Regions from separate parts of the Halomonas sp. 18071143 genome, predicted to be linked through region 3. Evidence: predicted binding sites of a transcription regulator. Region 3 holds the regulator's gene; each other region holds the start of a gene.
What was found. The regulator FliA, encoded in region 3, starts transcription of late flagellar genes. The targets are predictions, from matches to a motif close to CTAAAGTTNNNNNNNNNNCNGCCGATA.

Region 1 (7,686 bases), 770 kb from region 3:
AGGTGAGCGTGGCTTGGGTGTCGTCGATAAGAGCTTGATGCTCCAGTCAGTCAAGAAACCTTGCGAGAAGCAGAAGAGCGTGTACAGGAAGCCGAGCAACGCGCTCAAGCGTAATACCGCCCGCAAGTTAATTGCCCGTATCGAAATGGACGATCAGCTGATCGCTGAGATCACAGAATTACCGGTTGAAGAAGTGCGTGCTGAAACGCAGCATTGATCCTCTTGTCGTTGTGAGGAATACAGCAACGCAGCAATCTCAAACCAACAGCAGTGCCTTGGTATGCTCACGCTGTTGTTTAATCGCCTCATCCAAAATCGTCAGCAGCTTGTAGTAATCCGCTGGCATCTGCTCATCCATACCAGTTGCTTCAAAGCGGATTAACGTTTGTTGCGTTTAGTCGATAAGTGCTTGAAGCTCGTTAATACCACGTTGTTGGTCGTCATCGTTCATACTGCTCCGCTTATTTTTTAAAAACAACAAGGGTGTTATAGTCACGGCTAAGAGTTAATGAAAATACACGCCCATCACCTACTCCCCAGCACTCATTAGTTATTTCGACAGGTCTCATCCCTTTACGAGTTTCCTCAACCATCCAGCCAGGAATATAGTATCTGGTATCGCAGACCCTATCAAAAACTTGAATCTTAATCTTCCCTCTCACACGAGTACCAAGAACCTTGAAGGCCATCATATACATTTAAAACACCTCAAAAAACTCTATCAGCACTATTGTCTACCTAAAAACTGCCAAACATAAACACCAGTCGAAAAGAATTTCCCATCTACCTCTTTAATATGAATAATTGGGAATTTTTAGCTTGCAAAAATTCCCAATTATTACACACCATAATACTTTAGCAACTCATCAAGCTCACTAAAATCTTTAACTTCTGACATTTTCTGTATCGGAAGAGAATAAACATCACTCATAACCAAACGGCGAACAATTTCTTTAGACACAAGATAACCAGGAATGAAACCAAGAGCCTCACCAGCATTTTCTACATTTTCACCCGAGAAAAGAATGTCATTAACACCATACCCAGCAACATCAAAAGATACTTTTAAATAAACGCCATCAATCCAGTGTGTTAAATAACTATAACTTACATTACTCATCTTCCTCTACTGGCGCAGCACTGCAGTCAGGAAGCTGATTGTAATCCGGCAAAATTTCTTTTTGGATGTAATCGTCGACGTCTATATCCATAATCAACCCTTACATTATTGACATCTCCATTTTCCAAATGATTAGCACAGATACCTTTTGCCATTTTATCTCTCCATTACAAAAACGGGGCCTTTCAGCCCCGTTATATATCGATCAATCAGCTTAAAAGCTAACCCATTAACCCAGCAGAGAAAGAACGTTCTGCAGAATCTGCGCGCGGGTCATGTTGGCCACTTCCACCGCGTAGTCGGCATCTTCGATGCGCGAACGAGCGGCAGCGAGGTTGGTCTCGTTGGTGATGGCGTCTTCGAAACGGTTCTGCACGGCACCCAATGCGCTACGCTGCTTGTCGACAGCCATCAGTGCAGCATCAAGTGTGGCCAGCGGATTATCTTCGTCAGTACGGGCGCTGAAAGCAGGGTCTTCTATTTTAATAGAAATAGTTTGACCATCATTCGCACCAACTTGGATATTATAGGTTTTATCCGAATCCAGCACGCTGATCCCGTTGAAGCTGATTAACCTCTTCTTGAATCGAGTCAATATCAGAAGCTGAGTTGGTACCGTTCTGCGCCTGAACGGTCAGCTCACGAATACGCTGAAGGTTGTCGTTGATCTGATTCAGCGCACCTTCTGCAGTCTGGGCCAAAGAAATACCGTCGTTGGCGTTACGCTGCGCCTGAGACAGACCGGCCGCATCATCCTTGGCACTGTTGATACGCAGGCCGGAGGAGAGACGCTCCATGGAGGTCTGCAGCGCGTTCTGGGACTTGGACAGATTGGACTGGCCAATCATGGAGGTAATGTTGGTATTGATCACGGACATGGTGATTCTCCTTGCGTGTGAACTGGCCGGAAGGCCCGCTGTTCGGCGACATGAAGCGCCGTTGTATTAATTAACGGCATGAGGAAAAAATTCTTTAGGGAGAAGTGCAGAGATTTGTGTAATTTTTGGTAACTGAAGGGGTGGGGCTATTTGAGGATGGGGGTAAATTGGTCGCGGGCTGAAGCCGCCTCCCACGGTGGCTCTCAGGCTGGTTCGTGCCCAGGTTGACTGTGTTATAGATGCGCCCCCACAAAGGGGGCTGGGCGTGTATTGGGATGGATCAGCGCTTGCGACCTAGCTGGAAATCCAAAGCGTCGAACTGCTGGGTCAGGTAGCTGCTCATGCTGTTCATCTGGGCAATCATGGCGTCCAGCTGGCTGAACTGGGTGCGGTAGCGGGCAATGGTGCCCTCAATGGATTTTTCCATGCGCTCGAAGCGCTCGCCCAGGCTTTTAATACGGTTTTCTGCGCCGCTAATGGCCAGCTTGACCACGCCATTGTTGCTTAGCATTTGGTCGATTGTCGTGGAAAGCTTGCCAGCCAGGCCGTTCTCTTTTTTATCACCCGCGAAGAAGTCGCTCAGCGCCTGGGGGTTATTGGCTACCAGGTCGGATAGCTTACCGTCGCGCTGCAGGGTAATGCCTAGCTGGTTCAGGGTGCCTAGCTCGCCACCTTCCACGCCACCGGTCAACACGCTGCGTAAGCGACTTTCAATGGTGCGCACGGTGCTGTCGCCTAGCAGCTCGCCTGCGGTTTCGCTGTCGCCGGTAAAGCTGGTGAGTTTGGCAATGGTGCCTTTCAGGTCGTTGAACGCTTTCACGAAGTCGTTGATGGCTTCGCGCTGCTTGAGGGTGTCGCGCTCGACGGTAATGGTACTGGTGGCCGTTTCGCCTTCGGCAATACTCAACTCGGCCAGGTTGAGCGTAACCCCTTGAATGGCCCCTTCAATCTGGTTTTTGGCACTGCTGATGGCAATGCCATTGACGGTTAGCGCGGCATTTTCGCCAGAACGCTTGGTGTCGGCATCTTCGCTAAAGGGCCCTGCTACCGTTGCCGCGGGGTCCTGGCTGGTATCTACAAAGCTGAAGCCTTCAATCGAAGCCTCTGCTCCCGTGGCCTTGGAGCTGAGCGCCAGACGGTAGCCTTCCCCATCGTTGATGATGGTGGCGTTAACACCGGCATCCTTGTGGGCGTTAATGGCGTTACGAATGGCTTCCAGGCTGCTGTTGGGGGCAATGGCAATATCGACCGAATTCGCGCCGCCAAAATTGAGCCGTATGGCCGTGGCCCCTTGCAGGTCTAGCGCGGCGTTTTTTTCACCCGTGATGCGGTTAGATGCCAAGGTGCCAGAGGTGGCCAGCTGAGATACCTCTACCCGGTAGCTGCCGGGCAGCGCGCTGGCGGTGGTGGTGGCTTTAATGGCATCGCCCCGCACGTTGGCGGAAAGGCTTTGGTAGAGCTTGGGGTCGTTGATTTTAGCCAGCGCATCCTGAAAACCGTTCAGCGACGTTTGCAGCTGGCCGAAAGCCGAAATTTTGGCCTGCTGCTGCTCTTTTTGGCGGGTAATGGGCACGAGCTTGCCGCGTTCCGCAGCCTGTAGCTGATCCAGCAAGCCGGTGAGATCCAGACCAGAGCCAACGCCTAGAGAGGTTATTGTCGCCATACCGTCATTCCTCGGTGCAAAAGGCTAAACCCATGCGCAATGAACGCGCTTGTGTCGTCGCTCCTGAAGGGAAATAAACAGAGCGATCAAATGTAACGTCATTATCGGCGCATCAGCGGAAAACTTGAATAGGGTAAGTGTTTTTTAAGCTTTACTTGCCCGTCATAGAATATGTCAGTCACAAAAACGCCTGCTGTTTCCAGCAGGCGTGGGGTAAGGCGGGTGAGCGCTTAGCGGCGGCCCAGTTGGGCGTCCAGCGCATCGAACTGCTGGGTCAGGTAGTCGCTGGTCTGGTTCATTTGGGCAATCATGCCATCCAATTGGCCAAATTGAGTGCGGTAACGGGCAATGGTTTGCTCGATTGACTGTTCCATGCGCACATAGCGTTCGCCCAGGGATTCTACGCGGTTTTCAGCCCCGCTGATGGCCCCCGAGACCGCGCCATTGGTGCCCAACAGCTGCGTTAGCGTCTGGTTGATTTGACCGGCCATGCCCGCGTCGCTGGCGTCGCCTGCAAAGAAGGTGGAAAGCGCCTCCTGGTTGTTGGCAATGGCATCATCTAACTTGTCGCTATCGACGGCCAAAGTGCCATCGCGCTGAAGGGTAATGCCAATATCGCTCAGCATGGAGAACTCGCCTTCCATGCCACCGCTTAACACGCTGCGTAAGCGCGATTCGACTGTGCGCACGGCACTGTCGCCGTTCAACTCGCCAGCCACGCCGCTTTCAGGGTTGAAACTGGTAAGTTCGCCAATGGTGCCTTTCAGGTCGTTGTAGGCGTCTACGAAGCTGGTGATCGCCTCTCGAACGGCGCGGGTGTCCTGTTCTACGGCCACGGTGCTGGTGCCTTCTTCTTGCAGGTTGAGCGTAACCCCTTGAATAGCGCCTTCTACCTGATTGGTGGGGCTGGTGATGTCAACGCCGTTGACATTGAGTACGGCATTTTGCCCAGCTTGCACCACATCGGTCGCCAATTCACTGCCAAAGGCGGTGCCAAAGGTCACGCCTTCAATGGAAGCTGCCTCCCCTGTTTGGGTAGAACTCAATGCCAGGCGGTACGCTTCACCGTCGAAAATAATCGACGCGGAGACGCCGCTGTCTTGCTGGGCATTGATGGCATCGCGCACGTCTTCCAGCGTGCTATTGGCGCTGATAGCCACGTTAACATCATCCTGGCCGGCGAAGGTCAGAGTCAGAGAGGTGTCTTCTTCGGTCAGGGCTACCGTGGCATCCGGCACGGAGGTGGTGGCCAGCGTGCCTGCGGTCGCGAGCCGGTCAACGGTAACGTTATAAGCACCGGGCTGGGCTTCGCCGTCAGCGGCGGCCGTAATGGCGCTGCCACCAACGTTGGTTGACAGGCTTTCGAACAGGGCGCTGTCGTTGAGCGCCGCCGCCGCCGTTTGAAACTGAGACATGGCGCTTTGCAGCTGGCCGTAGGCGGAAATTTTGGTCTGCTGGGTTTCCAGTTGCCGCTCGATGGGCTCCAGCTTGCCCCGCTCGGCTTCTTGCAGTTGGTCTAGCAAGCCGTTGAGATCAAGCCCTGAACCGATACCCAATGATGAAATGGAAGCCATACGCTAATGTCCTTTAGTTTATACGCCTCGCTATGTGCTCCGACGCCAATGAATCGTTTAACAGTGTGCTGTATTACTAATAACCTTCGGCCATTTAACCCCAGTCTTTAGGGTTCATCCAATTTTTCATTATTTTCTTGCTGAGCGCATTGTGTTGGCAAAGGCGAATTTCAGCGGCTCACAAGTGAAATCTACGGGCTTTACGTTGCAGACATGTGGCAACCACCCTGCGCGCCGCTCATGGCTCAACATAGACCTTGGTCTAACATCCCGGCTCATTTATAATGCACCGCAGCACATCCCCTTTTCCGTGCGATTGCAGGAGTCATCCATGCCCGCAGAAGCGTTACCTCAGGCCTCCAGCGCTGCCTTTCATCTGCAACGCAGCCTGCGCCATTGCCTTTCCCGTGCTGCCGAGCTGCTTTATGAAAGCGGCCATGTCCTTGAAACCATCACCTTGCCCCAACGGGGCTTGTCCCGTCATGAGCTGAACACGCTGCGCCAGCAGCAAACCGGCTGGGCCATGTGCCAACAGGTATTGGAAGAGAGCGGTGCCGCGACGTACAACAGCTATGGCCGTTGGGTGCTGACGGGCATGGGCCGCGAGCTGATGTTCGATATGTTTGGTCAAGGCGCCGCCGACTGCGCTTGAAGCCAAGCGAATGACGCGCTTGGACAAACAAGCGGCTTGAGCCAACTTGAAGGTGGGAGGGGGCTTTAGCCCGCGATGATGGTAGCACCGGTGCTTGCCCAGGCAGTCGCCCAATGAATTGGCCTCCCACAGGCAAGCTGGAGTGGCTACTCAAGCTATCCTGAATCCACTAGCCTTACTCCCGCCACTTTGCTGTTGTGGGAGGTGGGTTTAGCCCGCGATGATGGCGGCACCAGTGCTTGCCTAGGCAGTCGCCCAATGAATTGGCCTCCCACAGGCAGGCTAGAGTGGCTACTCAAGCTATCCTGAATCCACTGGCCTCACTCCCGCCACTTTGCTGTTGTGGGAGGGGGGCTTTAGCCCGCGATGATGGCGGCACCGGTGCTTGCCCAAGCAGTCGCCCAATGAATTGGCCTCCCACAGGCAGGCTAAAGTGGCTACTCAAGCTATCCTGAATCCACTGGCCTCACTCCCGCCACTTTGCTGTTGTGGGAGGAGGGCTTTAGCCCGCGATGATGGTGGCACCGGTGCTTGCCCAGGCAGTCGCCCAATGAATCCATGACGTGCTGATGTTCATGGCACTTTACTGGGAGTTGCTTCGCTGTCACGCCAGAATGCGAAGAGCTTAAAAAAACGCCCGCTGGGGGAAGCGGGCGCTTGGCGTGCTAACGGGGATGGTGGCCCCAGGCTGCTTAACGTAAGCCCAGCAGCGAAAGGATGAACAACACCACGACAACCAGACCCACGATATAGATAATGCTACGCATAACGGCACTCCTTGCTTTAGCGTTTCATGAAAATCAAAGGGTTGCTTCTCCCTTAACAGGCCCTTCTAGCGTAGCAGGCTTTTTTGATGTTTGCGTAATTTCCTGAAATTTGGCTGATCAGGGGCCGCTGGGGAACCTTTGGCCAGGCACTGCCTCGAAGTTTGGCCTCCCCTTTTCAAGGCGCTGCCAAGGTTCTGCGATGCGTTTTCCTCTGCTGGTCTCCTGCTGCTGTGTGCTCTCCTTCGTCTCGTTTTCTCTGCCGATGGCCTCTGCCAACGCGCCTGATGCCGCACGGCTTCAAGCGCTCGACGAGCGCACCGCCGAGCTGCCCCGGGTGCATGCGGTGGTGGTCGCTCATGACGGGGAGATCGTGCACGAAATTCATCAGGGCGGGCCTGGGGTGGCGGCACCTGCCAACGTGAAGTCGTTATCCAAAACCGTGCTGGCGGCCATTACGGGGGCGGCTATCGAAGCGGGCGTGATCGACTCGGTGGATCAGCCGTTGGCGAGCCTGCTGAACAGCCTGCCCAGCGATGCCGACCCACGGGTCAACGACATCACCGTGGCCCACTTGCTTGCCCAGCAGGCAGGATTGGAGCGCACCTCGGGAAGCCACTACGGCGCCTGGGTGGCCAGCGCCAACTGGGTCAACGATGCGCTTAGCCGTCCGTTCGTCGATGCCCCCGGCGGGCGCATGCTCTATTCCACGGGTACGAGCCATCTGCTCTCGGCGGCCCTCACCCATGCCAGCGGTGAAAGCACCCTAGCGCTCGCCCAACGACTGCTGGGCGAGCCTTTGAACATCACCATTCCTGCATGGCCACGGGACCCGCAGGGCATTTACTTTGGTGGCAACGATATGTTGCTATCGCCCCGAGCCCTGGTCGAGATTGGTGAACTGTACCGCAACGATGGCGTAGTGAACGGCCAGCGGGTCTTGCCCGAAGGCTGGGTGGAGGCTTCCTGGACTGCTCGGGGCAGCTCGCCCTGGACAGGCGATGGTTACGGCTATGGCTGGTTCATCACGACCCT
Region 2 (7,686 bases), 420 kb from region 3:
GAAAGCCCTGCACGGCCTCGGGGTTGGCATCGGCAAAGGCATCACTGACCAGAATCGCGTTGCCGTACAGCGGAACGCCGTAGTCGGGGAACGGCATGATGGTCAGCTCGTCTTCGCTCATGCCGCGCTCTTCCAGGTTGAGCAGGCTGGTGAAGTAGAAGCCGGTGATGGCATCGACATCGCCCCGGGTCAGCAGGGTTTCGCGTAGCGCAGGGTCGACGTTTTGCCACGCCACCGCGTCGGCCTCCAGCCCATTGGCAGCGGCAAAGATGCCCCAGGCGCGATAGCCGGTGTCGAAGGCCGGGGCGGCGATGGTCTTGCCTGCCAGGTCAGCGGGGCTCTCGATACCGCTCTCCTTGTGCGCAAACACCGCCGCGGGCGTGCCGTCATAAACGATATAGACGCCCTTGATGCCAGGGCCTTCCGGGTTTTCTGCAAGGAATTCGACCAGCGCGTTGAGATCGCCAAAGCCCATTTCATAGGCACCCGAGGCCACCCGGTTCACCGCCCCTGCTGAGCCGCTTCCCGAATCGATCTGAACCTGCAGACCTTCTTCGGCGAAGTAGCCTTTTTCGGCTGCCATCAGAAACGGCGCTGCCGGGCCTTCGAAGCGCCAGTCCAGCTGGAAGCGAATCGAGGTCGTCTCGGCAGCAGCGCCGAGCGGCATCATCAGCACCGCGCCAAATAGCGCTAGCGGAAACAAAGGGGAACGGGCAGTACGGGAACGGATCAGCATGGCAGTGAGCACCTTGTATACAAAGCTGAAGAGGCTTTGCAGCAACACTGCCATCTTTTGCTTTTTACTTTTCATTCATGAGCTTAGTCCTGAAAATGGATCAGTCAGCGCCCTCGAAAGCGCCAAAATGGTGCGCCGCGCATTGGCCGCGCACCATTAGAAAACATTTCTGGCCAAAACGTTAGACTTTGGTCTAACCCGACGGTATACTGTGCTCAGTTTCCTGTCCTCGCGCCATTCATTGAATGGCGCTTTTTTTTGGTTCTGGCGGTGGCGGTGCTCGCCCCTTTGGCGACGACCGTCTGGTTCACGCTGCTGGGCGGTACCGGCATTTACTACCAATTGACCGACGTGATCGATATCACCGAGGCACTCAACAACTTCCAGTTCGACGTGGCTACCCTCACCGTGGCCCAGGCACTGCCTGGCGGCACCTGGATGGCCATGGCCATCTTGCTGCTGACCACCATCTTCGTGGCCGCAAGCGGCTTACGCCATGGCGCGGGAGCAAGGGATCATCGACTGATCTCGGCTTACAAGCCTTGCAGCAGCCGCAGAATCACCTGCGGCTGCTGGTTGACCTGAGCCAGCATGGAGATGCCGACCTGCTGCAACAGCTGGGCACGAATCAGGTTGGAGACTTCCTGCGCGTAATCGGCGTCCTGGATGCGTGACTGGGCAGCAGAGGTGTTGATGATGTTGGTATTGAGCCCGTCGATCACGCTTTCGAAGCGGTTCTGCACGGCGCCCAGGTAGCTGCGCTGGCGGTCGACCAGCTTCATGGCTTCATCCACCACGTCCATGGGCTTGCCGGTGGCCGAGCCGTCGTCCAGCACGCTAAAACCTTCCAGCCCAAGCGCCTGAAGCCCCATGGCGGAAAAACGAACGCCAATCACATCCCCCGCATTGGCACCCACCTGAATGTTCAGGGTTCGATCTGCGTTGATTAGAGGGATGCCGTTGAAGTTACTCTGCTCGGTAACACGGGTGATCTCTTCCAGGCGCTGATCGATTTCCAGCTGGATAGAGGCCAAATCTTCGGAAGAGTTGGTGCCGTTGAGGGCTTGGACGCTCAGCTCACGGATACGTTGCAGGTTGTCGTTGATCTGGTTCAGCGAGCCTTCCGCCGTTTGCACCATGGAGATGCCATCGTTGGTGTTACGAATGGCCTGGTTCATGCCTCGAATCTGCGCGCCCATGCGATTGGCAATGGCCTGACCAGCGGGGTCGTCCTTCGCGCTATTGATACGCAAGCCAGACGACAGGCGCTGCATGGAGGTCTGCATGGCCTGCTGGCTAGTACGTAAATTGTTCATCACCAACAGCGACGTGATGTTGGTCGCAAGGCTAAGCAAGGGCGTGACCTCAGGCGTCAACGAAACAGGAACGGGGTAACGTTATTATCGGCCGACCTGGCCAATACATGAGCGCGTCCAGCAACAAAACGACCACAAGGCTTGCAACACTGCTCCCCTCACGGCTGCTGGGGCGCTTGCCCTCCCAAAGCGCGATGGCAGGAAGCCAATACGGCATCCACGGGACCACGCACATAGTCATATTGGAAATAGCCTTCGTCGACCACTTCACCATCCCACGCCACGATATCCAGATCCATGGTACGCGGGCCTGACTTGATCGGTCCTCGCACACGTCCCAGACGCTGCTCGACATCCCTCAGATAAGCCTTGAAGGCATCACGGGTCTGCGAGGTGCGAACGACCAACGCAGCGTTGAGGAAGTCAGGCTGCTGCTGAAACCCCACGGGCGCTGTTCGTACAGCTTCGGAGCGGGCCACCAGCTCACACTCGCGGCTCAAGATTTCCAGCGCTTGCGCAAAATGGTGTTCTGGCTCGATGTTGGTTCCTAACGAAATGATGCACTCATGAGACGCTATGGCTGTCATGGCAAGCCCTCGGGACTTGAGCAGAAAGACGGTTTCTGTTGAAACGTACCCGCCGCCTTTTTCCACTTGCCCACGGGAAACGAGCGGCACCCTCCAAGCGTAGCGTTTTCAGCATTATGTTCAATATCTGTATAAGTTATTGACAAACGCTGCTTACACGCAGAAAGTCAGCTGACCACCCAATAATAATCTTCCGTATAGGGAGCAACCCATGGGAAACCCTGCTGCACTCGTCACCGGTGGCGCCACCCGCCTTGGCCGCCACTTTTCCGAAGCGCTGGCCGACAAGGGCTTCGATATCGCGCTGCATGTCAACAGCTCGCGAACCGAGGCCGAAGAGGTCGCGGAACGCATCCGGAGCAAGGGGCGTGATTGCGAGATCTTGCCCTGCAACTTTCTGGAAGACCCGCTGGACGCGTTGATTGCCCACGCCAAGGCTCGTTTCCCAGGGCTTTGCGTACTGCTCAACAGCGCCAGTGCCTACGCGCCTGCACCTATCGCCCAGACAGACCTGGCCATGCTGGAGACTCAGTTTCGGGTCAATATGTTTACCCCGCTGCTATTGACGCGCCACTTTGCCGAGGTGGTCGAACACGGCCAGGTCATCAATATCATCGACAACAAGGTGGCTTACCATCAGTACCCTTATGCGGCCTACCTGCTGTCCAAGAAAAGTCTGGCAGACATGACGCGCATGGCGGCGCTGGAGTTTGCACCTCGCCTACGCATCAATGGCATCGCCCCTGGCGTCGTGCTGCCCGCATCACAGCGCACCAGCGACTATGTTCAGTGGCGCATCGAGGGTATTCCTGCCGATCATCAGGGAAGCCCAGCGCATCTCGTACAAGCTTTGTACTACTTGTTGGACAACGACTTCGTGGTGGGCCAGGTGCTGTTCGTAGATGGCGGGGAATCCATCAACCTGGTGGGACGCCACTCGGAGAACTACCCGGGCAGTTGAGTCATCAGCCTGCCATGAATACGACAAGGCCGCCCGGAGGCGGCCTTGTCGTTGATGCATCGAGGATCACACGTCCTCATCGTCAGGCTTGTGGTGCTCAGCCTCTTGCTCACTCGGTGATTTTCCACGCCGTGGGCGATGGCGGTCATCCACTTCGAGCTCTGCTCGTTTGGGCTGCCCTGCCGGGCTACCATCGATGGTGAAGTCCTGCTGCATGACACGCAGGTTGGCAGGCGGCGCAGAGCCGGACTTGTCCTGCCCGAAGTACAGGGTGGTATGCGGGAACGGAATTTCGATACCCGCCGAGTCGAAGCGCATCTTGACGAGGCGGTTGTATGCCCGGCCAACGCCCCACTGGTCACCCGGCGTGGTCTTGATGACCACACGGATATTGACCGAGCTGTCGGCCAGCGCAGTAACGCCCGCCACGGTCATGTCTGCCAGCAGTTTGTGACCGTGCTCTTCGCTGGCTTTGAGGTCTTCGAAGGCCAACTGGAGCTGGGCAATGGCATCGTCGATGTTCTCGCGGTAGGCAATACCGTATTCGCCCACATGGTTGCCGTACTCACGCATGTAGTTGGAGACGGTATCGACACTGGAGAACGGCACAATGTGATAAGTACCGGAGAGGTCGCGGATACCCACCGAGCGAATACTCAAGCGCTCTGCGGTACCGGTAATCCCCCCTACGGTCACCACATCGCCGGTATTCATCGCGTTTTCCACCTGGATGAAGACGCCGGTGATGACGTCCTGCACCAGCCTCTGGGCACCGAAACCGATCGCCAGACCCAGCACACCGGCACCGGCAATCAGCGGCCCGATGTTGATGCCGATCTCCGACAGCACGATCATGCCGGTAATGGTCACCATGGCAATGGCCAGTGCATTACGGAACAGGCTAAGCAACGTCTTGGCACGCGCCGAGGGCTCCCCGTCGCCCGTCTCGGGGTTCAGCTTGTGCTCGATCAGGCTGGCCAGCCCCAGCCATACGCCCAGCGATACGATCAGAATGACCGCCACACTGATCAGGTTGCCCACCAGGTTGGCACCGCGCTCGGAGGCGTACCAGGCAGCGAGATTGAACGCTCCCCAGGCATCCAGCACCACCATGATCACAGCCACGACAATGATGGTGCGCAGCACGCGCAGGGCATTGGGCACATAGCTGTTCAAGCGCGCTTCCAGCAGCGGCAGCTTGCGACGCAGGTGATCCGACAGCTGAATACGGCGGCCGATGGTTTGGGTGAGGAAGGTGGACAGCAGCAGCCCCACCACCACCGCCACCAGCGTTTTCAGCGTGGCCATGAGCACGAAGGGCAGCGCATCGCCCGGGCGGGTCAGGGTCAGTACGAACACCATCAGGAAGTAGAGCAGAGCAAACAGGTGCCACGTACGAGCGAACAGGTGCAGCGAGACACGACTGGCCATCAGCGTCGAACGGTCGCCCATCAGGTTCAGGTTATTCCGCAGTCGAACACGGTTCTTCAGCACCACCGCCACGGCATAGACGAAGGCCAGCAGCATGATGAAGGTGCCCACGGCCTGCCCCAAGGTCGGGGCCAGGTAATAGTTGACCAGCGGTACGACCACCATCAGGCCATAGCCCACCATACCGATCAGGCGGGCGATCCAGCGATTCCAATAGGAGGCTTCCTGGGCAGAAATATGCAGCAGCCGCAGTCCCTCATAGCGGGAGGAGAACAGCATGCGCACTGCCGCCTTGAGCAGCTCGATGATCAGGAACGCGTTCAGGAACAGCGAGGCCCGGGTAGACAGCTCGCCCGTTTCGCCCACCGCAAACGTGGCGATCAGATTGCCGCCCACGTAGGCCAGCGCCACCAGCAGCACATCTACTACCGCGGCAAGCGCCACGCATAGCACGAGACGCAGCACCGGGGTCAGGTTGCCACCGGCCAACGACCAGGCACTGAGCTTGGTAAACAGCGTCTTGGCGAGACGACGGAAGGTAAAGAACAGGGCAAACGTGGCAATGATGACAATGCCGAGATTGATCGCGGCATTGGTGAAGTCGGCCATATTGAAGGTGCCGCCCCCCTGCCCCGTGAACAGGTTGCCGACGATCGAGACGGCCTGCTCTAGCTGCCCACCCACATCGCTCACCGTGCGGCTGGTCAACTCTGCCAGCTGGCGCGGCAGCGAGACGTCTTCAGGAGAGACATTGCCACCGGCAGCCGCGGCTTCCGGGGAGAGCTCGTTGGCCAGTGCGGGAGGTAGCGCCGATGCCTGATGGCGCAGCAGCTCAATCAGCTCCTGGCGAGCCTGCTCATCTTCCAGCAAGTCCGCCAGCGCAGAATACGAGGGCGGCTGCTCGGCACTCGTATTCGACGCTTCATTGTCAGCGCCTAGCGTGGTTTGCGCCATGGCTGGCCCGGCCAGCAAGGCGAATAGCGTCAGCATCCAGACGCCTAGCCAAGGTAGTAAACGTAGTGACGTCACACCATAACCTCCCTTTGGGTGAGTTTTTGCGATCCTGCGACTTGCCAAGAACCTGTCTATGCGTGCCCACACAGACACGTCCACACAGAATAGTGCATCCATCAGGAATGCAAACCTGACATAACATACGCTAGGGTAACATGCCTGACTGCCAGAGAGGTTATCGTGACTGCTTTTGGTGCACCAACGAAAACACCCTCGCGCAGTTTTCAGGCAATCGCATAGCAGTGCCTTATTGGCAGTAAGGGGCCAGCCACTGCTGGGCCATGACGATCAACAGCGCATAGCGCGCGCCCTTGGCCAGCACGATCCAGAGCAGCGCCCGCCACCAGGCCAAGCGCATGACGCCTGCCAGAACGGTGAGCGGGTCGCCTATGACCGGCAGCCATGACAACAGCAGGCTGAACTCACCAAAGCGGTGATACCAGCGCTCTGCGCGGGCCAACCCTTGGGGCGATGCGGGGAACCAGCGGCGATCCTGGAACTGGCGGGCATAGCGCCCCATGGCCACGTTGATCATGCTACCCAGCGTATTGCCCACCGTGGCAACCAGCCACAACCCCAGCGCGGGCTCACCCAGGCACCAGAGCCTGGCCAGCCACACTTCAGAGCCGCCGGGCAGCAGGGTGGCACTGGCCAGCGCCACCCAAAACAGACTAAACATGCGCAATCATCGGCAATTAACGAGGCCGCTGGCCACCCATTTGCAGGGTGATGTCGTCGGCCGTGCGACGCACCAGCGCCCCCAACGCCAGCAGGCGATCTTCTGGAATGCGCGCCATGGGCCCGGAAACGGAAATGGCCGCCAAGGGGGTGGCGTGCTCATCGAAAATACACGCGGCCACGCAGTGCAGGCCAATGGCGTGCTCTTCACGGTCACAGGCAAAGCCCTGGGCACGAATGGCGGCCATTTCCGCCAACAGCGAATCGACCTGATAACGCGTGTTTTCCGTGACGCGCGCCAGCTCATACCCACCCGCCAACAGCGCGTCGCGCTCCTCCTCGCTCATCCAGGCCAGCAGCGCCTTGCCTACCCCAGAGGCGTGCAGCGGTGCCCGCGACCCCAGCCGCGTGATCATGCGCATCATTTGCGGCGATTCGTTCTGGGCCAAAAACACCGCCGTGGCGCCATCGCGAATGCCCAGGTTGGCCGTTTCGCCGGTCTCTGCCGTCAGGCGGCGCAAAAACGGACGGCTTTTCGCCACCACGTCGCGGGCTTCCAGAAAGCTGTTGCCGATGCGGAAGGTTTTCACGTCGATGCGCCACAGGCCTTGCTCGCTCTCCTGGGTGACGAACCCCTGGCTTTGCAGTGCCTGGAGTAGCCGGTGGGTCGTGGAAGGTGCCAGGTCCGCTTGCTCGGAAAGCTCCGAGAGCGCCATCCCCAGCGGGCTGGCCGCCAGGTATTCGAGCAGCGTGAGGCCGCGTACCAACGATTGGCTATGCCCGCCGCTGGCTTTGGTGGCTCCCGCCGGACGTCCGACTGACCTGCGCTTTACTTCACTCACCTGGCACTCTCCTGAGGGCGCGTTAACATTCATAAATCAGCAGGATAACTCGCCCCGGCAGCCATGTCGCGTTTACGGAAACAAATTCCACCAATGGATCGCTAGCGGTGCCGCCAGACCG
Region 3 (7,686 bases):
TCCACACGCGTGGTGCTGATGGAAGGGCACCAGGGGGGGGATGCTGCGGGCAAGGTTATCGAGGCGTTTGGCACCTTCCTTGTCGGGGGGAACTTTGCCGTTGGCTTGGTAGTGTTCTTGATTCTGGTGATCATCAACTTCATGGTCATCACCAAAGGGGCCGGGCGTATTGCCGAAGTCGGTGCCCGCTTTGTGCTGGATGCCATGCCTGGTAAACAGATGGCCATCGATGCCGATTTGAACGCCGGTTTGATTGGCGAAGAGGATGCCAAGAAGCGTCGCGCAGAAGTAGCCCAGGAAGCCGACTTTTACGGTTCCATGGACGGTGCCAGCAAGTTCGTGCGTGGCGATGCGGTAGCCGGGCTAGTCATCATGGTGGTCAACATCATTGGTGGTCTGCTGATTGGCATGATGCAGCACAATATGGGGTTCGGCGATGCCGCGCGCACCTATACGCTGTTGACCATCGGTGACGGTCTGGTGGCCCAGATTCCGGCGCTGGTGATCTCCACGGCGGCGGGCGTGACCGTCTCTCGGGTGAATACCGAGCAGGACGTTGGTCAGCAGATGATCAGCCAGCTGTTCGTGAATCCGCAGGTGATGATTCTGGCGGCCATGGTGATGGGCTTGCTGGGCCTCGTGCCGGGTATGCCCAACTTTGTTTTTCTGCTGTTCACTGCACTGTTGTCCGGGCTGGCCTGGTACCTGATTCGTCACAAGAATCAGGCGCTGGTCGAGCAGGAGCTGACTGCTGCACCACCCCCCATGCTGCAGGAAACCCCTGAGGCGAGTTGGGAGGATGTCCAGCTCGTGGATACGCTTGGGCTGGAAGTGGGGCACCGTTTGATTCCGCTGGTGGATTCGCGCCAGAAGGGCGAGCTGCTGGGGCGCATCAAGAGCGTGCGCAAGAAATTTGCTCAAGAGGTGGGCTTTCTGCCGCCGGTGGTGCATATTCGCGACAACCTGGAGCTACCGCCTAACACCTACGTATTATCCATGAAAGGCGCCGAAATCGGGCGTGCCGAGGCTCAGCCGGGCAAGTGGCTGGCCATTGATCCCGGCCAGGTGTCGGGGGAACTGCAGGGTACGCCGACACAGGATCCGGCGTTTGGTTTACCAGCGGTCTGGATCGACAGCAACCAGCGTGAGCACGCGCAGGTGTATGGTTACACGGTGGTAGATGCCAGTACGGTGATTGCCACGCACCTCAACCATCTGCTGCATCGCCACTCTCCAGAGATGCTGGGTCGTCAGGAAGTTCAAAAGCTATTGGACAAGCTGGGGGACGATCAAAAGTCACTGGTCGAAGAAGTGGTGCCCAAGGCTATCTCGTTGACGGTATTGCAGCGTATCTTGCAGAACCTGCTGGATGAGGATGTCTCGATTCGCGATATGCGTAGCGTGCTGGATACCCTGGCCGAGCATGCTGGCCAGCAAAAGGATCCCAATGAACTCACGGCACTGGTGCGTATCGCGCTGGGCCGCGCGATTACCCAGCAGTGGTTTGCCGGGCAGGAGACACTGAACGTCATGGGGCTGGATGCTCAACTGGAGCAAGTGTTGCTGCAGGCCATGAATGGCAACGGTGCCATGGAGCCAGGCCTTGCGGATACCCTCATGAATCAAGCCCAGCAAGCGTTGGAGCGTCATGAAGGCAGCGGAGAGGCACCGGTGCTGGTGGTGCAGCACTCGCTGCGTGCCGTGCTCTCGCGTTTTCTGCGCCGTCGCATGCGCCACCTGGTGGTCATGTCTCAGGCAGAAATTCCTGACGACCGCACGCTGCGTGTGACCACGCTGGTGGGTGGTCGCTGATGCCGCTCCTGATGGTTAGCCGTCTTTCGTACACAGGTAACAGGTGAAGCATGAGCGTTAGACGTTTTGTCGGAGCCAACAGCCGCGATGTCATGCGCCAGGTGCGAGAAGTACTCGGCGATGACGCCCTGATCGTGGCCAATCGGCGCACCGAAGGGGGAGTCGAAATCCTCGCCATGGCAGACGATGCCGTCGATCAGTTCGATCCTGCCCCCAGTCCGGCCACGCAGCAGGAACCCGCTGCGCCGGTGTTTTCGTTGCCCCAACAGCCAGACCCGTTGGAAGCCATGAGCGAGCGCCTGCTGCGTGAAATGCAAGAGATGCGCGAGCTGCTGGCGCGACGACAACCCGACCCTGCGCCAGGGGCGGATAGCGCGTCAGAGCATTTGCAGCAGGTGATGCTGCGCGTCGGCTTCAGCAACGAGCTGAGTCAGGAAGTGGTCGAGGCACTGCCCGACGAGCTGGCAGCGTTACCGGCCTCCAGTGAGACCTTGATGACCTGGTTGCGTGGTCAGCTCATGGCGCGGCTGAGCGTGCTCCGTCAGGAAGACGCATTTTTCGACCAGACCGGCATTGTGGCCCTGGTAGGCCCTACCGGGGTTGGCAAGACGACCACGACGGCCAAGCTGGCGGCTCGTTTTGTGATGCGCCACGGCACACGCCCAGTGGCGCTGGTGACCACCGACAGCTTCCGGATTGGTGCCCACGAGCAGCTGCGCATCTACGCGCGACTGCTGGATACTCCCATGTATGCGCTGGATGTCGAGCAGCCCATCGACGAGCTGGTAGGGCGCCTGCAGGGCAAGCAGTGGGTGATTGTCGATACCGTAGGCATGAGTCAGCGCGACCAGCGGGTGATCGAACAGATCGCTCACCTGCAAGGTGGCCAATCCACCGTGCGTCTGGTGCTGATGTTGAACGCTGCCAGCCAGCCCGAAACGCTGGAGGAGGTCGTGCTGCGCTACCGTCAGGCAGCCAGAGCGGCGGGGGCTACGTTGGATGACTGCATCATCACCAAGCAGGACGAAGCCGGGCGGCTGGCTCCGGCGCTGGATATCGTCATGCGCCACGGCATGCGCGTCCTGTTTGGCTCTTATGGTCAGCAGGTACCCGAAGACATGGCCGTGGCCGACGCTCGGGCGCTGATCGATCAGGCGTTGGCTGCACAGCCCCGCGCTGCGCGCCACGCCGAATCACCGGCGCCCATCAGCTTGCCACGCTGGTCGCGGGATGTGCTGGGGCAGGGGCGTCGGCTCTCGTCGGTATTGTCTCGGCTGCGTAAGCGGGTGGTGGATTTTCATCTGTTGGAAGCCGCCTGGGATATCGGGGCACTGCCCGGCGTCGTTCAGGATCAGCGGCTGGATGAGCTGCTGGCAGGAGCGGAGGCCAATAGCGCTGCCATGGGGCTGGCCTGGTCGCCGCGCCGCCAGGGACGTGGCTGTGATTGGACGATGCCGGACATTCGGCTGGATGAGCAAGGCCGCTGGTTGGCCCTGACCCGCCTTCAGCATCGTCAGCCAGCCGGCTGGCTGCCGCGCCTGGCGGAGTGCGGAGAGAATATGGCAGTGCATCTCCTCCCCGCCCTGCCGGAGCCTGACGTACTTGCCTGGTTGCATGGCCAACGTTTGACCTGGGTCAGCGCGGTACACGCCAGTCAGCGCGTAAACTGTCAGGGCGAGCGCTACACCCTGAAAGGCCTGTTTCAAGAGAGCACGCTGACCCATAGCGTCTCAATCCGTTTTCGCGGCCAGCGAATGCAGTTGTGGAACGCCTATGTGGAGGTGCAAACAGCCTCGGGCCACCCGCTGCTGGCGTGGGTAGGCGATATCCAGGACCCGGAAACAGACAAACACGTCGCGCGTCGCTACTGGTTGACACCCGCACGGCTGGGCAGCGATGTTCTGTCTCTGCTGGTCACACAGCTCGAAAGCGATGGGCTGGCCGCACTCACCAGGCGTGCCTGGCAGCAGCTCAAGGACAATGACGGCGGTGAGGTCAGTCGTGAGCTGCGCCTGCTGATGGCCAGCGGCGCGGCGGCCGTGGCAGGCCATCTCGACCTGGCCGATGATGAGCACGGCCAGGCGCTGCGAACGGACCTGATTCGGTTACTGGGTAGCCAGCGCAAGCGTCGCGACACGGCGCTGCTGGATGCGCTGCTGCATGTGCTGATGGCCCGCGATGCCATTCGTCAACTGGGCAGTGTCAGCCTCGAGGATGTGCTATGAAGGGCCAGGACCAGGCGGCAGGGCTGAGAAAATGGGCAGATTTACAGCGTCAGCAGCGCGGCGAGCAACAGGAAGAAGCGCAACAAGAACCGCAAGAGGCAATGGACGTTGACGTGCCGTCAGTCGATGCTGCGTCAGCCGTCACTGCCACTTCGCCAGAGGTCACCACGGCGGCGGCCAATGTGTCGCCGCCGCGTCCAACGCGGACACTGGTGGTGGTGGGCCTGAGCTCAGCGGGCGCCGTGCAGGTAGACAAGGTCAAGGGGCGCCTGGCCCAGTGGGCGTCGCTGGGGCGCCAATGGGCGGGTGATCCGCAGGAGTGGGACATCAAGGTAGCCCAGCCAGAGACAGGGTCGCTGACGGCCCTGGCCGAGCGCTACCCCCATTGGGCGCTATGGGTCAACAGCGATGCCGAAGCCTTTGCGAGCATGTACCGCGCGCTGCGCCAGATGCGCGAGCGGGGCGGGCCAGCGCGTTTGCTGGCACTGCACGAGCCCCACTTGCCGCGGCAGGGGCTGCTCGACAACCTGCGTGATGCCGCCGAGCATTACTTGCAGATAGAGCTGTTGCTGCTGGCGCGCTGATGGCCCCATGACAAGGTGCCGCCCATGGTTCTACACAAGAGGTCGCTCAACACGATGCGTCGGCAAACATTGATCCACGTCGTAAAGTGGTCGACAGTGACACGCAGAGCGCGCTGCTCAAGCGCAGCGCTCCTGATGCTGGCGTTTGGGTTCGCCAGCTCGGTGCTAGCGGCCACGGGGAGCTGGAGCAGCCAAATGCCCTCGGTGATGGTGGCCATGAGCGATCGGGCAAGCAGTAGCCAGGCCATCAGCCCCCCTGCGGGCGTACCGCTGGGAAGTGCGACGTTGGCGAGAGTGCAATGGCGTTTCGAGACGCCTGCCCACGTGCCTGTCAACGCCTGGCTGTGCCATCCTGAACAGTGTGTGCCCTTGGGGAGCGCGCGTGGCAGTACCATGGCACTGTCCGGCCTGAGCGCCAGCGAACCGCTCTATATGCGTTTTGCGCTGTCGCCGGGGCAGCGACCCGTGCGGGTGCAGGGGTTACAGGTCATCGTGAACTATCAGTAAAGATCGTTTAGCCGTGAGGCGATAGGATGTATACAGCACAAGGCAGGATCAAGCAGAGTGAGCTGTTGACGCAATACATGCCACTGGTGAGACGTCAGGCCTTGACGCTGCAGGTCAGATTGCCCGCCAGTATCGAGCTGGATGATCTGATTCAAGCGGGTATGGTGGGCTTGCTGGAGGCGCTGGGTCGCTTTGATGCCGCACAGGGCGCGACGTTTGCCACGTTCGCCAGCCAGCGCATCCGGGGGGCCATGATGGATGAGCTGCGCACTCGGGATTGGCTGCCGCGCAGCGTGCGCCGCTCTGCCCGGGCGGTCGATGAAACCGTGCGCCGTTTGGAGCAGGTGCTGGGCAGGCCCCCCGAAGAGACGGAAATCGCGCAGGCATTGGATATGCCATTGAGTGACTATCAGCAGCTGCTGAATGACACCAACAGCGGTCAGTTACTGCCTTTCGAGGAGCTGGTGGCCGATGGCGGTGAGCCAGCGGGTGACGAAGGCAGCGCCAATCGCCCGTTCGAGCAGCTGCTCGATGAGCAGCAGCGGCGCACGCTCATCGAAGCCATTGAGGCGCTTCCCGAGCGTGAAAAACTGCTGATGGCTCTGTATTACCAGGAAGAGATGAACCTCAAGGAAGTGGGAGCGGTACTGGGTGTGACCGAGTCGCGAGTATCGCAACTGCATAGTCAGGCCGTTAGTCGCCTTCGTGCTCGCTTGAGCGACCAGCATTAACCCTCTTACCCTCTCACGTTAACCGGCAAGGAACCGTTGATGAACCCCTCTACGCTGATCGGCATATTTGCCAGCATGCTGTTATTGGTAAGCGTGCTGTTCTTCACCGCAGAATCACCCGAAAGCTTTATCAATTTGCCTGGCCTTGCCATCGTCATTACCGGCACCCTGGCAGCGACATTCATCAGCTACCCCCTGAAGGAGGTGCTGCGGGTGGTGCGCCTGGTAGGGCTGGTATTCCGCCGCGAGAATACCTACGTGCGCGACGATATCAGCGAGTTGGTGGCCATGTCGCGGTTATGGTTCAAGGGCGATGTGCGAGCCGTGGAGCGGGAGCTGGAGCACACGCGCAACCCGTTTCTGCGCACCGGGATTCAACTGGTCATTGCCAATACCAAGGAAGATGAAATTTTTGACATGCTGCGCTGGCGAATCGCACGTCTGAAGGCGCGGGAGCATGCCGAAGCACAGATTTTTCGCACCATGGCCACCTATGCGCCGGCCTTCGGCATGATCGGTACGCTGGTGGGGTTGGTCAACATGCTGGAAGTCATGGATGCGGGCGATCTGCAGGTGATTGGTCCGCGCATGGCCGTGGCGCTGCTCACCACGTTCTACGGTATTTTGCTGGCCAATCTGGTCTTCAAACCCATTGCCGTCAAGCTGGAGCGGCGCACCGAAGAGCGGTTGATCACCATGAACATGGTGTTGGAAGGCATTTCACTGATTACCAAGCGTCGTCTGCCGTCGTTCATCGAAGAGACGCTGAACTCGTTCGTGGCCAACTACCACGATGAAATTCGTGATGCGAGCGTCAAGCCGCGCCCGGATGCCGACCCGGCGCTAAAGAAAGGGTAGCCCCATGCTCAATCAGGATGCACGGCATGCGCTGGAGCTGCCTGCGGCAGCAAGCGAGAGCGATGAAGGGTGGCTGACCAGTTACCTGGACGTCTTGACGCTGCTGATTACCCTGTTCGTGCTCTTGCTGGCGCTGACGCCTCCTGGCGGTGGCGAAGGGAGGGAGAGCGATGCCATGGGGCCGGCCAGTGCCATCATGGCCATGCCGTTGGCCTCATTGGCCACTGGTATTCATCCACGTCACGACGGCGTGCAGCCGCAGATGGCCGGGCTGGATATTCCAGGAGTCAGTGTCTCGCAGGGCCGTGAAGGTATCACCCTGCGCATCGACGACAGCCTTTTGTTTCCCAGCGGTAACGATGTGCTAACGCCCCAGGGCCTGATCGTGTTAGAAGGTCTCACGTCGGTACTCCAAACGTTCGAAGGCCAAATCTCGGTGGAAGGACATACCGATAATGTGCCCATTGCCACCCCGCGTTTTCCCTCTAACTGGGAGCTTTCCACGGGGCGAGCCATTGCCGTGGTACGCCAGTTGGAGCGCCAGGGTATCGCCATTTCTCGTATGCGGGCAGTTGGCTATGCCGACACCCAACCCATGGAAAGCAACGCGACCGCGGACGGGCGAGCTGCCAACCGACGCGTTGAACTGCTGCTCAAGCAGCAGGTCGAGGGGTAAAGCTCTATCTCGAGGCTATCTTTGTGTTGACGCATCACTCTCGACTGCAATTCTTTGGCGCCGTGCTGGTGCTCGATCCCGACTGTCGGCAAATGCAGGTCGCTCTGGGTGAAAACCTGACGCTGGCCATTTCGGCTTACGAAATCAGCACGCTCAATATGCACCTCGAGCAAGAGCGCAAGGCGCTGGCTCTGGCCAACCATCGGCTGGAACAGTTGGCCCACTTCGATCCATTGATCCAGGCCTGGAACCGCTATCGTGTGGAAATCGCCGAGCAGCGAACCGGTTAATCT
Region 4 (5,929 bases), 590 kb from region 3:
GCGAAGCGGTTTAGTTCAACAGTGATTATACGCCCTGCCATGAAACCTCAATGAACGTGACATCACAATGACTGAGGTTTCACAGCCACCAAATTGAATCTACCTCATTGATTCTACAGCGTGCAAAGAGAATTTTGGCGATGTAGCCAAAATTCGCGGGCTTGCGCGTTTTGCTCGTCTCAATAATACTGTTTTTATATACAGCACTATTGAGGCATTCTCCCATCCCCACATCCACTTGTCCGATTGGGCTTTTTTGCCATCCTCCTTGAGTACCTGGATCCGGGTTTCATCGGCCTGCAGGTAATCACTGCTGTTCTGGGTTTCACGTATCAGGGTCATCAGCGGTTTGAACACGTCGTTCAGGCGGATGATCCAGTGGGCCATGCTGGTGCGGCTCAGGTCATGACCCAGGCGCTTGAACACTTGAACATCTGCTCCTGCCGGTACAGTGGCAGGCCATCGGCGTACTTGGAAGTGATCAGGTAAGCCAGTAGTGACGGTGTGGCAATGCACTTGCCCAGTGGGTGCTTGGACCGGGCGGCCGCAATGACATGCTCTTGGCCGTCTTGTTCGAACACCGCCTTTTCCTGCCAGTACTCCAGGACTTTCAGTTGGGCCGGAATGTACTCCAGTTCTTCCTTCACTTTGGTGAAGAAGGTCCTGGAAGCTCCGGCTTTCTCGTCGTCGCTGAGGGTCAGTTCAATACGCTCACGCAAGAGCGTGTCGGAGAAGCCGCGTTGATGGCGCTTGCGGGAGCGAGGCGGTGCATCGGCTTCTTCCACATCGTCAGGGAGTTCGTCGCGTAGTTCGTCAATCGCCACTTCCAGCTCGGCTTCATCGAACAACACGATCTGGTTGGGCTGTTTTTCACTGCTTGCGGCGAACTGCTGGATCTTCTTGTGACGCAGCAGCTCTTCGAGAATAGCGATATAGTTGTCGCGACGCCGGAGGGCCTCATCATGCTGCTGCAACTGACTCTGCAGAGCCGCTTCTTTCGCGGCCAGTTGTTCCTGCAAATCGTTGATAACCGCCGCCATTTCAACGGGCGATAGACCGCTGAGATCGGGTGTTTTTGGCGTATTATCAGGCGTTGTTTTCATGGCGAAATGATAGCAAAAACAACGCCCTGACACACTTGAAAAGTGCTACCCAACGCTCTCGTAATGCAGCGTTTTATGGCCCTGCAGCAGGGTGATGTCGTAGCCGTCCAGCAACCAGTTGATCTGCTCGCCGTTCAACGGCATCAGCTCATCCGACGGGCCCGGCCATTTAAATTTTTCCTCGGCCAGGGACTTGTAGTAAAGCACAAAGCCGTTGTCTTCCCACATCAGACACTTAATCTTGTTGCGCTGCCGGTTGGTGAAAGCGTAAAGCGCGCCGGAGAACGGGCTGTGCCCCAGCTCCTGCTCGACAATCAACGCCAGGCCGTTGGCCTGCTTGCGAAAGTCGATAGGCTGTCGGTACAGGTATATCTCCGGCAGGTCCCAGGAGGGGCGCAGATAGCGGTGGCGCATTACAGTTGCCTCAGCACGGCACCGAGCAACTCCACATTGCCAGCGTGCAGGCCGGTGATCGAGACGCCGCCGGGCAATGACACCGTTAATCCTTCTGACGACTCCGGACCAGGCACTGCCGATACCTTGGCAAAGCCGGGCGACGACACGGGTTGCTCCGGAAACGACGCCTCCGGTTCGGTCAGCTTTTTACGCCAATAAACAAAGCGGCAATAGGTTAGTGACTGCTGTTGGCAGTAGGCCATGCCGGACAAACCGGATGCCTGCCAGTCCTCGATATGTTGCTGCCAGAGACGTTTGCGTTCGATGTGTGTCATGCTGATTCCTCCTGGTGTTTATGAGGAAATCAGTGTGGGCAATTTCAGGGCGTGGCTGTAGGTGCCGATTTATGGGCGCTTACAGAATATCAATGGCCTTATCCGTCAATATTTACCGAAAGGAACAGACCTTTCAGTACACAGCCAGGAAGAGCTGGATGCCATTGCCTTTGAGCTGAATATGCGGCCTCGAAAACGCTTTGATTTTAAATGTCCGATAGAAGTGATGAGCGAGCTGATGGCCAAGTACCATGAAAGCCCATCAACCATCCAATGAGTGTGTTGCACTCAGAGTCTGCATCCGCCCACTTAAATCAGTTGAAATTAAGTGCTTATACAGAGATTTTAGCGCACTTAGGAAGGCGTAAAACCAACACCTCACTGAGAAAATATGCACGTTCAACCTTGCATAGACACTTAATCAAACTTAAGTGGCTTTCTAGATACTCGAACAGCAAGAAGAATCAATCTCAAAAGGAAGAGCAAAGAAGAAGTATGAAGTTGGCTCATCTTCAGCACTTAACTACCCAAAACCTAATATTTTCGTTATAACACCTGAGGCAACTCCAGCGGCAGTGCTCTTAGAAACATTCGCACCAGAAGCAAAGATTTCTTTCAGTCGAAGTAACGGTGTATCGCTATTTTTTATAGAACCTTCTTCAAACGTTTTATTCAAGTGAAAAAAAGCACGGGAAGTTAACTGAAAACCAACACCTTCAACCTCTCTAACAAGCCCCTCTGCTATCAGAAACACTAAAGAACCTTCGAATATAGCAACCTGCTTTTTATAGTCACTTTCTTTTTCTTCGGTTATTAAATCAATAGAGTTTTCTAGCTCTATTTTTTTACTCCTTGCATATTCAACTTCCTCTTCACTATGTCTCTCAAGAGCAATTACGATATCTGCTATATCTTTTTTTAGCTTAGCTTCTTTTAACTCCTCATTTTTTTCAAATTTCAGATACTCGTTAATAGCTCCATTTTTATCCAAAGAGCAAGGAACTGGAAATTCTAAAGATAGAGTTTCCAGTATCTTTCCTGAATATATACTGAACTGTTCAAAATTATCATCCATTAGCGTCTGACTCCATAACATTAAAACGGGAGCCCTTAGGCCCCCGTCATTACTTACCACTTCAGTCTTGCGACCAAGCCTCAGATTAACCCAGCAGAGACAGCACGTTCTGCGGGATCTGGTTGGCCTGTGCCAGTACGGAAGTACCAGCCTGCTGCAGGATCTGCGCGCGGGTCATGTTGGCCACTTCCACCGCGTAATCGGCATCTTCGATGCGCGAGCGGGCGGCGGCCAGGTTGGTGGAGTTGGTGTTGAGGTTGATGATGGCATCCTCGAAGCGGTTCTGCACGGCACCCAGCTCGGAGCGCAGAGTATCGACCTGGTTCAGAGCGGCATCCAGCGCGGCCAGCGGATTCTCGGTGGCAACCGTTTCAGGGTCGGCGGTCAGAGCGTCGTTTTCCACATAGATCAGCTCACCACCTTCGTTGGTCACAGACCCATCGGCAGCGATGGTGTAGTCGCCAACCGTTACATCACCATCTTCATCAGCGATCAAGCTTGCCAGTTCGGAAGAGGAGACGGTGGCCATGATCGCGTTATCGTCGCCATCTACCTCACCGGTATCATACACCCAAGTACCATCTGCGAGCTTGGTGTATACAACTTCAGATTCTTCTTCACCCAGAGTGACGGTATCGTTTTCTGCCGCAAGCTCAAGCACGTCGGTGGCAGTAGCAGCGGGAGCGCCGACAACGCTGAAGCCATCTTCAAACAGAGTTTCGACATTGATTGTTTGAAGATTGACATCGATGGTCTCACCATCGTTGGCACCCACCTGGATGGTGATGGTCGACACGTCAGTGTCGAGAACCCTGACACCGTTGAAGTTGGTTTCTTGGGAGATACGGTCTATTTCGGCCAGACGTTGATCGATCTCTTCCTGGATGGACTGCAGGTCAGCCTGGCTGTTGGTGCCGTTTTGCGCCTGCACGGTCAGCTCACGGATGCGCTGCAGGTTGTCGTTGATCTGGTTCAGGGCGCCTTCGGCGGTCTGGGCCAGCGAGATGCCGTCGTTGGCGTTGCGCTGGGCCTGGTTGAGGCCGTTGATCTGGGCGGTCATGCGGTTGGCGATGGCCTGGCCGGCGGCGTCGTCCTTGGCACTGTTGATACGCAGGCCGGAGGACAACCTCTCCATGCTGGTCTGCAACGCATTTTGCGACTTGTTCAGATTGGACTGGCCAATCATGGAGGTAATGTTGGTATTGATCACTGACATGGGGTGAACTCCTTGTGTCGTTTACCGGCTCTTGGTGCAGCGTGTCTCGCTTGCTAGCCGTAGAGCCTATGTTGACGGCGCTCTTCAGCTCCGTTGTCTTTACTATCGGCCCCCCCTTGCGAAGACTTTAGGGCTTCGAGCGAAATTTTTGACTTTCCTTGCTTACCCCGGCCTTAGCACTTACCCTTTACATGTCGTTTACAAGCTCTGAGCCGCAGCCCCGCCGTCATTGGAAGACGCCGGGGCTGCGGCTTTTTCGTTGGGTGATTTTGTCGGGTGACAAAGAAATCAGCCGGTTAGAGCAGTGCCGAGAGAGCGGTACTGCCCGTAGGCACTGTATTTTCACCATCAGCGCCCCCGGCCTTTGGCTCTTCTGCTTGCTGCCAGGCGGGGCGAAAACGGGCGGGTATGGCGCCCAAAAGGGCATCGCTTTGAATGACGCCCGCCAGTGGCGGCGCGGCGGAGGGGCGGGGAAAGCGCGGTTCCAACAGCGTTACCAACACTTGATCATCAGGGTGGCGAATTGCCCGCCCCAGCCCTTGGCGCAGCTTATGCAGGGTGCGCACGGTGCTCTTGCGGTAGAGCATACCGCTGGCCATGGCCGTTGCCCGTTCACTATCCAGGCCACGGCGTTGCAGCAGTTGTTCGACCAAGCGCTGCTCCACGGCGCTACGTGCCGCACGTGGATTGCGTAACACCACCAGATGCGACCAGTAGGCACTATTGCCTTCACGGGTAGGCGATAGTCCTTCCCAGCCTGCCGGGGTTAATAGAATGGCGTCGTCCTCAAGTCGTGCCACCAGCTCGCTTAATCCCTGGCCCAATTGATGCGCGACCAGTCGGTGGCGTTGTGTATCCGGCCAGGCATCCACCAACGCTTCGACATCGGCGTAGCTGGCACATAGCACCAGAGTACGGCCCGGCTGGTCGATCAGGTAGGGCATCACGCCGTGCACATAGTCAGCGGAAAGCCGGTAGCCGCCCTTGGGCAGGCGGGCGATGGGGTGCGGCAAGCCAACCGGCAGGCGGAATTGCAGTGTGCCGAAGTGTCGTGCCTGAAAGCTGACCTGCTGGCCACTGCGCTTACTGGTGGTGGGTAGCTGCAGGCGGCTGCGCATTTGACGAAACTGCGGCGCCTCGCCTGGCGCATGGTCGAGATCAGAGAGGGTGGCGGAGGTCAGCAGTGTGGCACGATCACCCACGCCATTGCGCAGGCTGGAGGCCGCGCTGGGTGAATGAGCGACGATGCCCGGCAGCCCGCGCACCGGTGAGTAGTCCAGTACCAGGTAATGGCTGGCTTCACGCAGCCGAGTGGCGATGGTTTCGGCACTGTGGCGTACATGCAGCCACTCCCGCCATAGCGCCGGATCGTGAGCCGATTCCCGTGGCCGCCGCTTGAGTAGCGCCTCAATGGCGCCTTGAAGCTGGGCGCTTTGCTCATCACTGATACCGTGAGCGCTGCCGGCACGCTCGGCATCGGTGAGTGACGCCAGCAGTGCCTGCCACTCGGCAGCCGCAGGATGCTGTTTCAGCAGCGTCAGCAGACGCACGGTGGTCTGTAACGATAGCCGTTGGCTAAGCAGCTCTTCGGCCAGTTCGGGGTAGTGCTCGGCCTCATCGAGCAGCAGTACATAGGGCGAGGCCGCCTGGGTGACGCGCCCCTGTGTGACCAGGTCCACCACCAGCAGGGCGTGGTTGATCACCAGGATATCGCTATTTACCGCTTCATTGAGCTGGGCCTCCAGGCTCTCCGGCAAGGGGTCGTCGCGCCGCAAGGCCAAGTCCGATACCTGCCACCCCTCCG

Region 1: the regulator FliA is predicted to act here: its motif matches at 3,764-3,790, upstream of fliD (flagellar filament capping protein FliD).
Region 2: the regulator FliA is predicted to act here: its motif matches at 2,138-2,164, upstream of KVY02_RS17100 (flagellin N-terminal helical domain-containing protein).
Region 4: the regulator FliA is predicted to act here: its motif matches at 4,229-4,255, upstream of KVY02_RS03840 (FliC/FljB family flagellin).

The regions. Positions count from the first base shown of each region.
Region 1 covers NZ_CP078120.1:3,294,037-3,301,722, forward strand. Annotated here, with positions in the region: gene KVY02_RS15505 (hypothetical protein) at 14-217, shown strand; gene KVY02_RS15515 (hypothetical protein) at 462-698, opposite strand; gene KVY02_RS15520 (hypothetical protein) at 839-1,120, opposite strand; partial or broken gene KVY02_RS18490 (flagellin) at 1,350-1,998, opposite strand; gene fliD (flagellar filament capping protein FliD) at 2,279-3,661, opposite strand; gene fliD (flagellar filament capping protein FliD) at 3,892-5,235, opposite strand; gene KVY02_RS15540 (hypothetical protein) at 5,567-5,887, shown strand; gene KVY02_RS15545 (serine hydrolase domain-containing protein) at 6,854-7,686, shown strand, end outside.
Region 2 covers NZ_CP078120.1:3,650,410-3,658,095, forward strand. Annotated here, with positions in the region: gene KVY02_RS17090 (ABC transporter substrate-binding protein) at 1-736, opposite strand, end outside; partial or broken gene KVY02_RS17095 (BCCT family transporter) at 995-1,225, shown strand; gene KVY02_RS17100 (flagellin N-terminal helical domain-containing protein) at 1,270-2,091, opposite strand; gene folK (2-amino-4-hydroxy-6-hydroxymethyldihydropteridine diphosphokinase) at 2,211-2,639, opposite strand; gene KVY02_RS17110 (SDR family oxidoreductase) at 2,851-3,600, shown strand; gene ybiO (mechanosensitive channel protein) at 3,667-6,060, opposite strand; gene KVY02_RS17120 (YqaA family protein) at 6,293-6,724, opposite strand; gene KVY02_RS17125 (IclR family transcriptional regulator domain-containing protein) at 6,741-7,565, opposite strand; partial or broken gene KVY02_RS17130 (enoyl-CoA hydratase) at 7,667-7,686, opposite strand, start outside.
Region 3 covers NZ_CP078120.1:203,595-211,280, forward strand. Annotated here, with positions in the region: gene flhA (flagellar biosynthesis protein FlhA) at 1-1,812, shown strand, start outside; gene flhF (flagellar biosynthesis protein FlhF) at 1,863-4,037, shown strand; gene KVY02_RS00990 (hypothetical protein) at 4,034-4,621, shown strand; gene KVY02_RS00995 (flagellar protein FlhE) at 4,817-5,128, shown strand; gene KVY02_RS01000 (RNA polymerase sigma factor FliA) at 5,155-5,859, shown strand; gene KVY02_RS01005 (motility protein A) at 5,899-6,717, shown strand; gene KVY02_RS01010 (OmpA/MotB family protein) at 6,722-7,393, shown strand; gene KVY02_RS01015 (hypothetical protein) at 7,417-7,683, shown strand; gene KVY02_RS01020 (hypothetical protein) at 7,680-7,686, opposite strand, start outside.
Region 4 covers NZ_CP078120.1:792,327-798,255, reverse strand. Annotated here, with positions in the region: partial or broken gene KVY02_RS03865 (transposase) at 229-1,103, opposite strand; gene tnpB (IS66 family insertion sequence element accessory protein TnpB) at 1,149-1,517, opposite strand; gene KVY02_RS03855 (IS66 family insertion sequence element accessory protein TnpA) at 1,517-1,834, opposite strand; partial or broken gene KVY02_RS03850 (transposase) at 1,908-2,111, shown strand; gene KVY02_RS03845 (hypothetical protein) at 2,358-2,909, opposite strand; gene KVY02_RS03840 (FliC/FljB family flagellin) at 2,995-4,125, opposite strand; gene KVY02_RS03835 (helicase C-terminal domain-containing protein) at 4,422-5,929, opposite strand, start outside.